2 regions of the Bradyrhizobium barranii subsp. barranii genome follow, and region 1 is predicted to be linked to the other one. Evidence: riboswitches for the same ligand, from Rfam matches in the RefSeq annotation. Region 1 holds a riboswitch; the other holds the start of a gene.

Region 1 (5,779 bases):
TGTCGGCGATCTCGCGGCCGGCAAGGCGCACGCCGCCGGAGGTCGGATCGATCAGGCGCACGATGCACCGCGCCACCGTCGACTTGCCCGAGCCGCTCTCGCCGACGATGCCGAGCGTGCGGCCCTTGCGCAGCGTCAGCGTGACCTTGTCGGCGGCGACGACCTCGCGGCCTTTGCCGAAGAAGGCGCGCTCCTTATAGACCTTGCCGAGCTCGTTGGCCTCCAGCACCACCGGCTCCTTGGTCTCGGGCCGTGCCGCGCGCGGCACCAGGCTCGGCACCGCAGAAAGCAAATTGCGGGTGTACTCCATGGTCGGGTTGCGCAGCACGGTCTCGAGCGGACCGGTCTCGACCAGCCGGCCCTGTCGCATCACAGCGACGCGGTCGGCGATCTCGGCAACCACGCCCATGTCGTGGGTGATGAACAGGACGGCGGTGCCGTGATCGCGCTGGAGGTCGCGGATCAGCGTCAGGATCTGCTTCTGCGTGGTGACGTCGAGCGCGGTGGTCGGCTCGTCGGCGATCAGCAGCTTCGGCTCCAGCACCAGCGCCATCGCGATCATGATGCGCTGGCGCTGGCCGCCGGACAGGCGATGCGGATAGGAGGCGAAGATGCGCTCGACCTGGGGCAGGCGGACCTGCTCCATCATGTCGAGAATGCGCTTCTTCCGCGCCTTGGCGTCGAGATCGGTGTGGGCGCGCAGGACCTCGTCGATCTGACGGCCGACCGGCACCACCGGATTGAGCGCGGTCATCGGCTCCTGGAAGATCGTCGCCATCTGCGTCGCGCGGAGCTGGCGCAGGCGGCGATCGGTCGCGGTGAGAATCTCTTCGCCGACCAGCTTGACGCTGCCGCCGGTCGGAACCAGCGTGCCCTTCGGCAGCAGGCCCATCGTGGTGAGCGAGGTCACCGACTTGCCCGAGCCGCTTTCGCCGACGAGACACAGTGTCTCGCCCTTATGCACCTGGATCGAGATCCCGTCGATGATGTTTGCGCCCTTCGGCTTCTTGCCGATGGAGACGACGAGGTTGTTGATGTCGAGAACTGGGTTGGTCATCACTTGATCCGTCATCACTTGCCCTCCCGCTGCTTCATGCGGGGATCGAGGGCGTCGCGGGCGGCGTCGCCGATCAGATTGATGCTGAGGATGGCGATCGAAAGCAGCAGGCCCGGCCAGAAGATCAGCGTCGGCTTGAGCTGAAAATACTGACGGCCCTCGGCCATGATGTTGCCCCAGGTCGGCGTCTCCGGCGAGATACCGGCGCCGAGGAAGGAGAGAATGGCCTCGGTCAGGATCGCGGAGGCACAGACATAGGTGCCCTGGACGATCAGCGGCGCGATCGTGTTCGGCATCAGATGTCGCCACATGATCTTCGGCAGGCTGGAGCCGACCGAGATCGCGGCCTCGACGTAAGGTTCCTCACGCGCGGACAGCACGACCGAGCGCACCAGGCGTGCCACGCGCGGTATTTCGGGGATGGTGATCGCGACCAGCACGGTCCAGATGCTGGCGCCGGACAGCGACACCACGGCGATCGCGAGCAGGATGCTCGGCATCGCCATGAGGCCGTCCATGACGCGCATCAGGACGGCATCGACCAGCTTGAAGAAGCCGGAGACGAGGCCGATCGCAAGACCGATGACGATCGACAGGATCGCCGAGCCGATGCCGATCAGGAGCGAGATGCGGCCGCCATAGATGACGCGCGACAAGAGGTCACGGCCATAGGCGTCGGTGCCGAGCAGGAACTGCGCCGAGGCCGGCTTCAGCCGCTGCGAGGGCGCAAGCTGGACCGGATCGTGCGGCGCGATCAGCGGCGCCAGGATCGAGACCAGCACGATCAACGCGAGCAGGATCGTGGCCGCCGCGATGATCGGCGTCGAGGTGAGGAATCCGAAACGCGGCCGCAGCGGCGACGTGATCGGAATGGACGACTGGGGAAGGCTATCGACGGACATTTTTGTTGTTATCCTTAGCCCTAGTACCGGATCCGGGGATCGAGCAGCGTGTAGGCGACGTCGATCAGGAGATTGACGACGACATAGATCAGCGACGTCAGCAGGATCATCGCCTGGATGACTGGGTAGTCGCGCGCCAACACCGCGTCCACCGTGAGGCGGCCGATGCCGGGGATGTTGAACACGCTCTCGGTGACGACGACGCCGGAGATCAGCAGCGCAAAGCCGGTGCCGATCACGGTGATAACGGGCACCGCGGCATTGCGCAGCGCATGGCGCATCATCACGGCGACCTCGTTGATGCCCTTGGCGCGGGCGGTGCGGACGTAGTCCTCACCAAGCACGTCGAGCATCGCCGCACGCGTCATGCGCGCGATCAGCGCGATGTAGATGAAGGAGAGCGCGCAGGTCGGCAGGATGATGCGTTCGAAGAACGGTCCAAAGCCGTTGAAGATGCTGCGGAAGCCCTGCACCGGCCCCCAGCGAAGGTCGATCGCGAAGACCTCGATAAGGAGATAGCCGACCACGAACACCGGCACGGAGAAGCCGAGCACGGAGAGGCCCATCACGAAACGATCGATCCAGGTGCCGTGCTTCCACGCCGCGATGACGCCCAGGGGCACGGCGACGATGACGGCCAGAATGATTGTCGAGAGCGCGATCGAGATCGACGGCTCGACGCGCTGGCTGATCATCTTCATGACTGGCAGGTTGGAGATCAGCGACGTCCCGAGATCGCCGTGCAGCAGCTTGTTCACCCAGGTGATGAATTGCACGATCAGCGGCTCGTTGAGGCCGAGCGAGTCGCGGATGCGTTCCAGCCGTTCCGGCGTCGCGTTATCGCCGGCGAGAATGGCGGCGGGATCGCCCGGCGTCAGCCGCAGCAGCAGGAAGACGAACAGTGCGACGACGCCCATCACGGGCACCGCGGCCAGAACGCGGCGAATGAGATAACCTAGCATGCACCTATCTCCGGCTGCGGAACTTGTGGGGCCGGGAGGCCCCCGTGGAATCGGTTCTGTCTATCATGCACGCCTGTCACTCGGGCTGGAAAGCCGGCCGTGGAAGCCGACGTTTCGGGGCAAATTGTGTGCCAAGGGCAGGGCGGTCGCAAGGGGCCGCCGAGCCTCCGATATCGACCACTCAGGATGCATGACGGAACTCGCAGAGTGAGGGGGCGGTCGGCGGTGCGTTGAGCCCGCGCCAGCCGTCGATGGTCCCGGCAATCATCTGCGCGGTCGCGGCCGACAAGGTCCAGCCGAGATGGCCGTGGCCGGTGTTGAAGAACACGCCCGGCATCCGTCCTGCGCGCACCACCGGCATCATGTTCGGCATCATCGGCCGCAGCCCGGCCCAGGGCACGACCTTGGACGTTTCGACGCCGGGGAAGTTGCTGCGCACCCAGTCGACCAGCGGCTGCACGCGGTCAGCGCGGATGTCGCGGTTGAAGTCGTTGAACTCGGCGGTGCCTGCGACGCGGAAACGATCCGCGCCGAGCCGGCTGGTGACGATTTTTGCGGCTTCGTCGAGCAGGCTCACGGTCGGCGTCGCATTGCGGCTTGCGGCAGTGTCGAGCTGCACGGTGATCGAATAGCCCTTCACCGGATAGACGTTGACGCGCTCGTCGAGCAGGGCGGCGAAGTGACGGCTGGCCACGCCGGCGCAGATCACGACGCCATCCGCCTTCAGCATGCCGCGCGCGGATGCGACAGTGTCGCTGGCCGAAAGATCAGCCCAGCCGATGACGAAGCCGCCACCTGCCTGGGCAATGGAATCGATGTTGACTTCGTGGATAAAGGTCGCGCCGCGCCGCTTGCAGGCTTCCGCAAGTCCACGCGTGAACTTGTGGATATCGCCCGTCGCATCCGACGGCGTGTAGAAGCCGCCAAAATAGTCCTTGCGCAGCGTCGGCTCGATGGCGCGGATCTCCTCCGGCGTCACCGGGCGGCGATCGAGCCCGCCTTCCTTCAATAGCGCATTGACCTGCAGTCCGGATTCAAAACCCTTCTTGTCGTGATAGATGTGCAGAATGCCGCGGCGTTCGAGATCGAAGTCGATGCCTTCGCGCTCCGCGATCTCGAACAGATGCTTGCGGGCTTCGATCGCGAGCCGCGTGGTCTGAACCGTGTTGGCGCGGTAGTTGCCGATATTGGCGACGAACTCGCTCATCCACGAATATTTGTGCCAGTTCGGCCGCGGGTTCATTAGCAGCGGCGCATCGCGCCGGAACATCCAGCGCAGGCCCTTCAGGATCGTGGCGATGCTGTTCCACACCTCGGCATTGCTGGCGGAGAGCTGTCCGCCATTGGCGAAGGACGTCTCCATCGCGGCGTAGCGGTGCTTGTCGACCACCGTCACCTTGTATCCGCGTTCGAGCAGGGCATAGGCGGTCGTTACGCCGGTGATGCCGGCGCCGATGATGGCGATATGGGTCATGGCAGGTTCGGGGCTCCCGTGAGTTAGAGTCGGCTAACCGCCGGCCAAAGGCCGTTGGCGGCGCCCCATCTGTCACGGTTACCTGAGAGCTTGATCCGGCGCGGACCTCGGCGAGGTCAGCTCCGGACTATCCCCTTCGGTGGACGTCACGATCCCAAGATCGTGCCGCCTCTCTCCAGATCGTCCTGACGATACGGTCCTTTTGCCTGAGAGTTTCCGGGGCGGTTGCTCCGTCGGCGCCGCAACGAAAGCCTGAACTCTCGTTGCGATCTCTCCCGCATCGTCGCGTGGACAATCGAGCAGTACGATGCGCCTCATTTTTAGACAAGGCTAAATTTAAACCGCGACTGCCAACGCATTGTGCAGTGCAAAGTTGATTCAATTTACTCCAGCGTCGCCAGCAAGCCCGCCATCAGGCGCCCGCGCTCGACCAGGCTCTCGACCTCGATGAATTCTTCCAGCGTGTGGCCGTTGCCGCCGCGCACGCCGAGGCCGTCGAGCGTCAGGATGCCCATCGCGCCGGTAAAGTTGCCGTCGGAGCCGCCGCCGGAGCTCGCATGCGGTAGCTCAGTGCCGAGCGATTTGGCGATGCCGCGCGCCTTTTCATACAGCGCCATGGTGCCGGCATCGGGCTCCCATACGGGGCGCGTGACGCCGCGCGTCACCTTGAACGTGACATCATTGGACGTGCCCGACAGCGCCAGCATTCGCTCGACGCCGCGGTCGAGATCGGCCTGGCGCTTGGCCATGGACAGCGCCTCGCCGGTGGCGGTCGTGGCAACGCAATTGACCCATTGTCCGCCGTGCACGACGCCGACAGAGAAGGTGCAGTCCTCCGTCGTCATCGCGTCGATGGCGAGGATCTGCCGCGCCATCTCGCGGATCGCCGAGCGTCCGGCCGACAATGTCGCGCCGGCATGGCTCGGCCGGCCCGTCGCTTCCAGATTGAAACGCGCGATGGCGTAACGTCCGGTGGTGACACCGTTGTCGGCGCGGCCCGGTTCGGGCACCAGCACATATTTGTTGCGCGCGGCTTCCGCCTCGATGAGGTCTCGCGTCGAGGGCGTGCCGACTTCCTCGTCGGGCGTAAACAGCACGGTGATCGGCAGCGGCGTGGTGAAGGAAGCGCGTGCCAGCTGCCGGATCGCTTCCAGCGAGAGATAGTTGCCGCCCTTCATGTCGTAGATGCCGGGGCCGTAGCACTTGTTGCCCTCGCGCCGCCATTTCAGCTTCTCGATGGTGCCGACCGGGTGGACGGTATCCATGTGGCCGGCGATCAGGATGCCCGGCTCGCCCTGTTTCGGATGCGGAAAGCGCGCGCGGATCACGCCGCCGAAGCCCTGTCGGCCGCCGATGCGTTCGATCGTCGCACCCATGATCGCCA
Region 2 (5,779 bases), 160 kb from region 1:
AACACCGAGATGAATTTACCGAGCGGCGTCACCGGCACGACGTCGCCATAGCCGACGGTGCCGAGCGTCACGATTGCCCACCACATCGCGTCCGGAATGGTGCCGAGCTTGCTGGGCTGCACATCACGCTCGATGGCGTAGAGCAGCGAGGCGAAGGTCAGTACCACACCGATCAGGATGACGATGCAGCCAATCAGCGCACGCCGCTCGGCATGGATGGCCGCGAGCAGCGAGCGCATCGCCGGCGAATAACGGATCAGCTTGAAGAACGGCAGCACGCCGAGCCCAGCCAGCGTCGCGTGCCGGCCGGTGGCCAGCACGATCGCGGCCGGCAGGAACGCCATGAGGTCGATGATGCCGAGCGCGGAGAAGGCATAAGAGAGCCGGTCGGACAGCGCGGAGCCGTTGCGCTGGGTGTGCCCCGCAACGGTCCACAGCCGCGCCAGATATTCGAGCGCGAACACGATGACGGCGAGGACGGCGACCGCGCTGAACAGCGTGTCGAACCGCGCGTCGAGCTCCGGCACCGAGGCGAGGATCATCGCGACCACGTCGAGCACGATGACGCTGATGATCACCTGGATGAAGCGCGACCCGATCGAGTAGGCGAGCGGATCGTGCTCCAGCAATTCGTACAGGCGATCCCTTAGGTTGGGATCGGCCGAGCCACGTCCTCGCGGAACGAGGCGCATGGCCGTTTATGCGCCTGCCATCGCTTTTTCGATCGCCGCGAGCGCCTCGGGCGCTTTGGCGCCATCGGGACCGCCAGCCTGCGCCATGTCGGGCCGGCCGCCGCCGCCCTTGCCGCCGAGCGCCTCGGAGGCGACGCGCACCAGGTTCACGGCATTGAAGCGCGCGGTGAGATCGGCGGTGACGCCGACCACGATCCCGGCCTTGCCGTCTTCGGTGACGCCGACGATGGCGACCACGCCGGAGCCGATCTGCTTCTTGCCGTCGTCCGCAAGGCTCTTGAGATCCTTCATCTCGATGCCCTCGACCGCGCGCGCCATCAGCTTGACGTCGCCGATTTCGCGCACGCCTGCGGCTGCGCCGTTCCCGACGGATGTACCACCGCCCATCGCGAGCTTCTTGCGGGCGTCGGAGACCTCGCGCTCGAGCTTCTTGCGCTCCTCCATCAGCGCTGCGATGCGCGCCGGGACGTCGTCGATCGAGGTGCGCAGCTCGTTGGCCGCGGTCTTCGCCAGCGCCATGGTCTCGTTGGCGTGCCTGCGCGCATAATTGCCGGTCAGCGCCTCGATGCGGCGCACGCCGGAGGCCACCGCGCTCTCGCCGGTCAGCGTGATCAGGCCGATGTCGCCGGTGCGCTTGACGTGCGTGCCGCCGCAGAGCTCGACCGACCAGCCGAGCGCGTTGGCGCCGCGCTCCCGCGCGGTCCTGCCCATCGAGACGACGCGGACCTCGTCGCCGTATTTCTCGCCGAACAGGGCGCGCGCCCCGGCCTCGCGGGCCTCGTCCACGCCCATGACGCGGGTGGTGACCTCGTCGTTCTCCAGCACCACGTCGTTGGCGATGTCCTCGACGCGGGCGAGTTCTTCCGCCGTGATCGGCTTCGGATGCACGAAGTCGAAGCGCAGGCGATCCGGCGCGACCATCGAGCCGCGCTGGGCGATGTGATCGCCGAGCACCTGGCGCAGCGCCTCGTGGATGAGATGCGTCGCCGAATGGTGCGCGCGGATCGAGGAACGCCTGCCGTGATCGACCTCGAGCTGCAGCGCAGTGCCGAGCTTCAGCTCGCCGCTCTCCACGGTGCCGACGTGAACGAAGAAATCGCCGAGCTTCTTCTGCGTGTCGGTGACGCGGAACTTGATGCCGCCCTCGCCGGTCAGCACGCCGGTGTCGCCGACCTGACCGCCGGACTCCGCATAGAACGGCGTCTGGTTCAGCACGATCGCACCAGTGTCTCCGGCCTTGAGGCTTGTGGCTTCCTTGCCGTCCTTGACCAGCGCGGTCACCACGCCCTCGGCGGTCTCGGTCTCGTAGCCCAGGAATTCGGTGGCCCCGAGCTTCTCGCGCAGCGGGAACCAGATCGCTTCGGACGCCGCCTCGCCCGAACCCTTCCAGGACTCGCGCGCCTTGGCCTTCTGGCGCTCCATCGCGTCGGTGAAGGAGGCCTGGTCGACGCCGATGCCGCGCGACTTCAGCGCGTCCTGCGTCAGATCCAGCGGGAAGCCGTAGGTGTCGTACAGCGTGAAGGCGACGTCGCCGTCGAACATGTCGCCCTTTTTCAGCGACGCGCTCTTCTCGTCGAGGATGGCAAGGCCGCGCACCAGCGTCTTGCGGAAGCGGGTCTCTTCCAGCCGCAGCGTTTCCTCGATCAGGTTTTCAGCGCGCATCAGGTCGGGATAGGCTTGGCCCATCTCGCGCACCAGCGCCCAGACCAGGCGATGCATCAACGGCTCCTTGGCGCCGAGCAACTGCGCATGGCGCATCGCGCGGCGCATGATCCGGCGCAGCACATAGCCGCGGCCCTCGTTCGAGGGCAGCACGCCATCCGCGACCAGGAAGGCGGAGGAGCGCAGATGGTCGGCGATGACGCGGAACGAGGCGACGGTCTGCTCGTTCGGCCCGCTGCCGAGCGCGGACGCGGTCGCATCGATCAGATGGCGGAACAGGTCGGTCTCGAACACGCTGTCGACGCCCTGCATGATGCAGGCCATGCGCTCCAGCCCCATGCCGGTGTCGATCGAGGGACGCGGCAGATCCACGCGCTCCTCCTTCGTCACCTGCTCGTACTGCATGAACACGAGATTCCAGAATTCGAGGAAGCGGTCGCCGTCCTCTTCCGGCGAGCCCGGAGGTCCGCCCCAGATGTGCTCGCCGCGGTCGATGAAGATCTCCGAGCACGGGCCGCACGGCCCGGTGTCGCCCATCGCCCAGAAATTGTCCGAGGTCGGGATACGGATGATGCGGTCGTCGGAGAAGCCGGCGATCTTCTTCCACAGGCCGGCCGCCTCGTCGTCGGTGTGGTAGACGGTGACGAGCAGCTTGTCCTTTTTCAGCCCGAACTCCCGGGTGATCAGGGTCCAGGCCAGCTCGATCGCGCGCTCCTTGAAATAGTCGCCGAACGAGAAGTTGCCGAGCATCTCGAAGAAGGTGAGATGGCGCGCGGTGTAGCCGACATTGTCGAGGTCGTTGTGCTTGCCGCCGGCGCGCACGCATTTCTGCGACGTGGTGGCGCGCTGATAGGGCCGCTTCTCGACGCCGGTGAAGACGTTCTTGAACTGCACCATGCCGGCATTGGTGAACATCAACGTCGGATCGTTGCGCGGCACCAATGGCGAGGACGACACGATCTCGTGGCCGTTCTCGGCAAAGAAGTTCAGAAAGGTCGACCTGATCTCGTTGACGCCGCTCATGTTCATCCAATCGGGTGTGCTTGGACCCGCGATACGCCATCCAAACCGGGCATTTGGGCTGATATCTGCGGGTCAAAGCGCTTTTAGACAAGGCCAGCTGCGCTGTCCAGAAACTGTGCAAGGAGATCAGTGAGTTGCCGCAGGCGCGCAATCCCGTTTGCAATCCCGTTGAAAGCCGCCAGGTGCGCGTTGACAGGCTTGGCCGGGCTGTGGTCTGTACCCATCTGTATCGTACGGCCACGTCGGGAGAGACCGGCTTTGGTGCCGGCGCCGAAGGAGCAACCGCCCCGGAAACTCTCAGGCAAAAGGACCGCGTGGCTTTGACGACATCTGGAAAGAGGCGCCGACGGGCATAGCCCGGACGACGTCCGCCGACGGGATAATACTCTCAGGCACAGCGACAGATGGGGCTTCGACTGGTTGCTACCGGGGAATCGTCCCCGGGGAACCGCCGAGGGCCCCGTGATGCTTGCGCGCGACGACCAAGATTCCCTCAAACGTACGCCCCTTCATGGGCTTCATGTCTCCCTCGGCGGCAAGATGGTGCCGTTCGCGGGCTATGACATGCCCGTTCAGTACCCCGCGGGCGTCCTGAAAGAGCACCTCCATACCCGTTCCTCCGCCGGCCTGTTCGACGTCTCCCATATGGGCCAGCTCGCGCTTCGGCCGAAGTCGGGCAAGGTCGAGGACGCTGCCCGCGCGCTGGAACGGCTGGTGCCGCAGGATATCGTGGCGATTGCCCCGGGACGGCAGCGCTATGCCCAGTTCACCAATCCGGACGGCGGGATTCTCGACGATCTGATGGTCGCCAATTTCGGCGACCACCTGTTCCTGGTCGTCAACGCCGCCTGCAAGGAAGCGGACGAAGCGCATCTGCGCGCGCATCTCTCGGACGACTGCATCATCGATTCGCTTCAAGACCGCGCCCTGATCGCGCTGCAGGGCCCGAAGGCAGAAGCCGCGCTGGCGAAATTGTGTGCAGAGGCCCCCTCCATGAAGTTCATGGATGCCGGCCCGCACAAGGTCGCCGGTCTCGACTGCTTCGTCTCGCGCTCCGGCTACACCGGCGAGGACGGGTTCGAGATTTCGGTCCCCGCGGCCGATGCCGAGCGCCTCGCCAAAACGCTGCTGGACAATCCCGATGTGATGCCGATCGGCTTAGGGGCCCGCGACAGCCTGCGGCTGGAAGCCGGGCTCTGCCTCTACGGCCACGACATCGACACCGCCACCACGCCGGTCGAGGCCGCGCTGGAATGGTCGGTGCAGAAGAGCCGCCGCAGCGGCGGCGCGCGCACCGGCGGCTTTCCCGGCACTGATGCGATCCTCGCTCATTTCGATCACGGCGCAAGCCGCCGCCGCGTCGGCCTGCGCACGGAAGGCCGCGCGCCGGTGCGCGAGGGCGCGCTGCTGTTTGCGGATGACGCCGGCGGCGAGCCGATCGGAAAGGTCACCTCGGGCGGCTTCGGCCCGAGCCTGAATGCGCCGGTCGCGATGGGCTATGTGCCCACGGCATCGAGCGCGCTCGATACAAAACTCTTCGCCGAAGTGCGCGGCCAGCGGCTGCCGCTCACGGTCGCCGCCATGCCTTTCGTGAAAAACACCTACAAACGCTGAGGACTGAGAAAATGACCACGACGCTGTACACCTCCGACCACGAATGGCTGGCCATCGACGGCGATGTCGCCACCGTCGGCATCACCGACTACGCGCAGTCGCAGCTCGGCGACGTCGTATTCGTCGAGTTGCCGAAGGTCGGCCGCAGCCTGAAGAAGGCGGAAGCCGCCGCCGTCGTGGAATCGGTGAAGGCCGCCTCCGACGTCTACGCGCCTGTCACCGGCGAAGTGCTCGAGACCAACGACGCGCTCGCCGCCGAGCCGGCGCTGGTCAACTCGGACGCGCAAGGCAAGGCGTGGTTCTTCAAGATCAGAATGGCCGACAAGAGCGAGCTCGGCGGCCTCATGGATGAGGCCGCCTACAAGGCACATACGGCGTGAGATGAAGCGAACTCTGACCTCATATTCGGTGTCATCACCCGCCTTGTGCGCACTGCGCACTGGGGCGGGTGATCCAGTACGCCGCGGCTTCTCGGCTCAAGCCGTGACGCCTGCGTTTACTGGATGCCCCGCCTTCGCGGGGCATGACGGCGACAGCGAAATCTAAAGCGAGGACCCATGATGACCGCGCACCGCAAATCCAATGGCGACGCCGCCGCCACCTTCGTTCGCCGCCACATCGGCCCGTCGGCGCGCGACGTCACCGCCATGCTGGAGGCCGTCGGCGCCAAGAGCGTCGACGCCCTGATGGCGGAGACGCTGCCGGCCTCGATCCGGCAGACCGCTCCGCTCGATCTCGGCAAGCCCTTGAGCGAGACCGAGGCGATCGCGCACATGGCCGAGCTCGCG

The links. A riboswitch is a leader RNA that binds a small molecule or an ion and turns the genes downstream of it on or off. The one in region 1 is predicted to bind glycine.
Region 2: it holds a riboswitch for glycine, as region 1 does, so the genes downstream of both, gcvT (glycine cleavage system aminomethyltransferase GcvT) here and J4G43_RS33490 (D-amino acid dehydrogenase) in region 1, are expected to answer to the same signal.

What each region holds. Positions count from the first base shown of each region.
Region 1 is NZ_CP086136.1:6,842,533-6,848,311, reverse strand. It holds gene J4G43_RS33505 (ABC transporter ATP-binding protein) at 1-1,057, opposite strand, end outside; gene J4G43_RS33500 (ABC transporter permease) at 1,072-1,959, opposite strand; gene J4G43_RS33495 (ABC transporter permease) at 1,980-2,921, opposite strand; gene J4G43_RS33490 (D-amino acid dehydrogenase) at 3,103-4,395, opposite strand; glycine riboswitch at 4,463-4,576, opposite strand; glycine riboswitch at 4,580-4,683, opposite strand; gene J4G43_RS33485 (M20/M25/M40 family metallo-hydrolase) at 4,779-5,779, opposite strand, start outside.
Region 2 is NZ_CP086136.1:6,998,533-7,004,311, forward strand. It holds gene J4G43_RS34290 (cyclic nucleotide-gated ion channel) at 1-692, opposite strand, end outside; gene alaS (alanine--tRNA ligase) at 699-3,377, opposite strand; glycine riboswitch at 3,611-3,699, shown strand; gene gcvT (glycine cleavage system aminomethyltransferase GcvT) at 3,843-4,991, shown strand; gene gcvH (glycine cleavage system protein GcvH) at 5,003-5,371, shown strand; gene gcvP (aminomethyl-transferring glycine dehydrogenase) at 5,552-5,779, shown strand, end outside.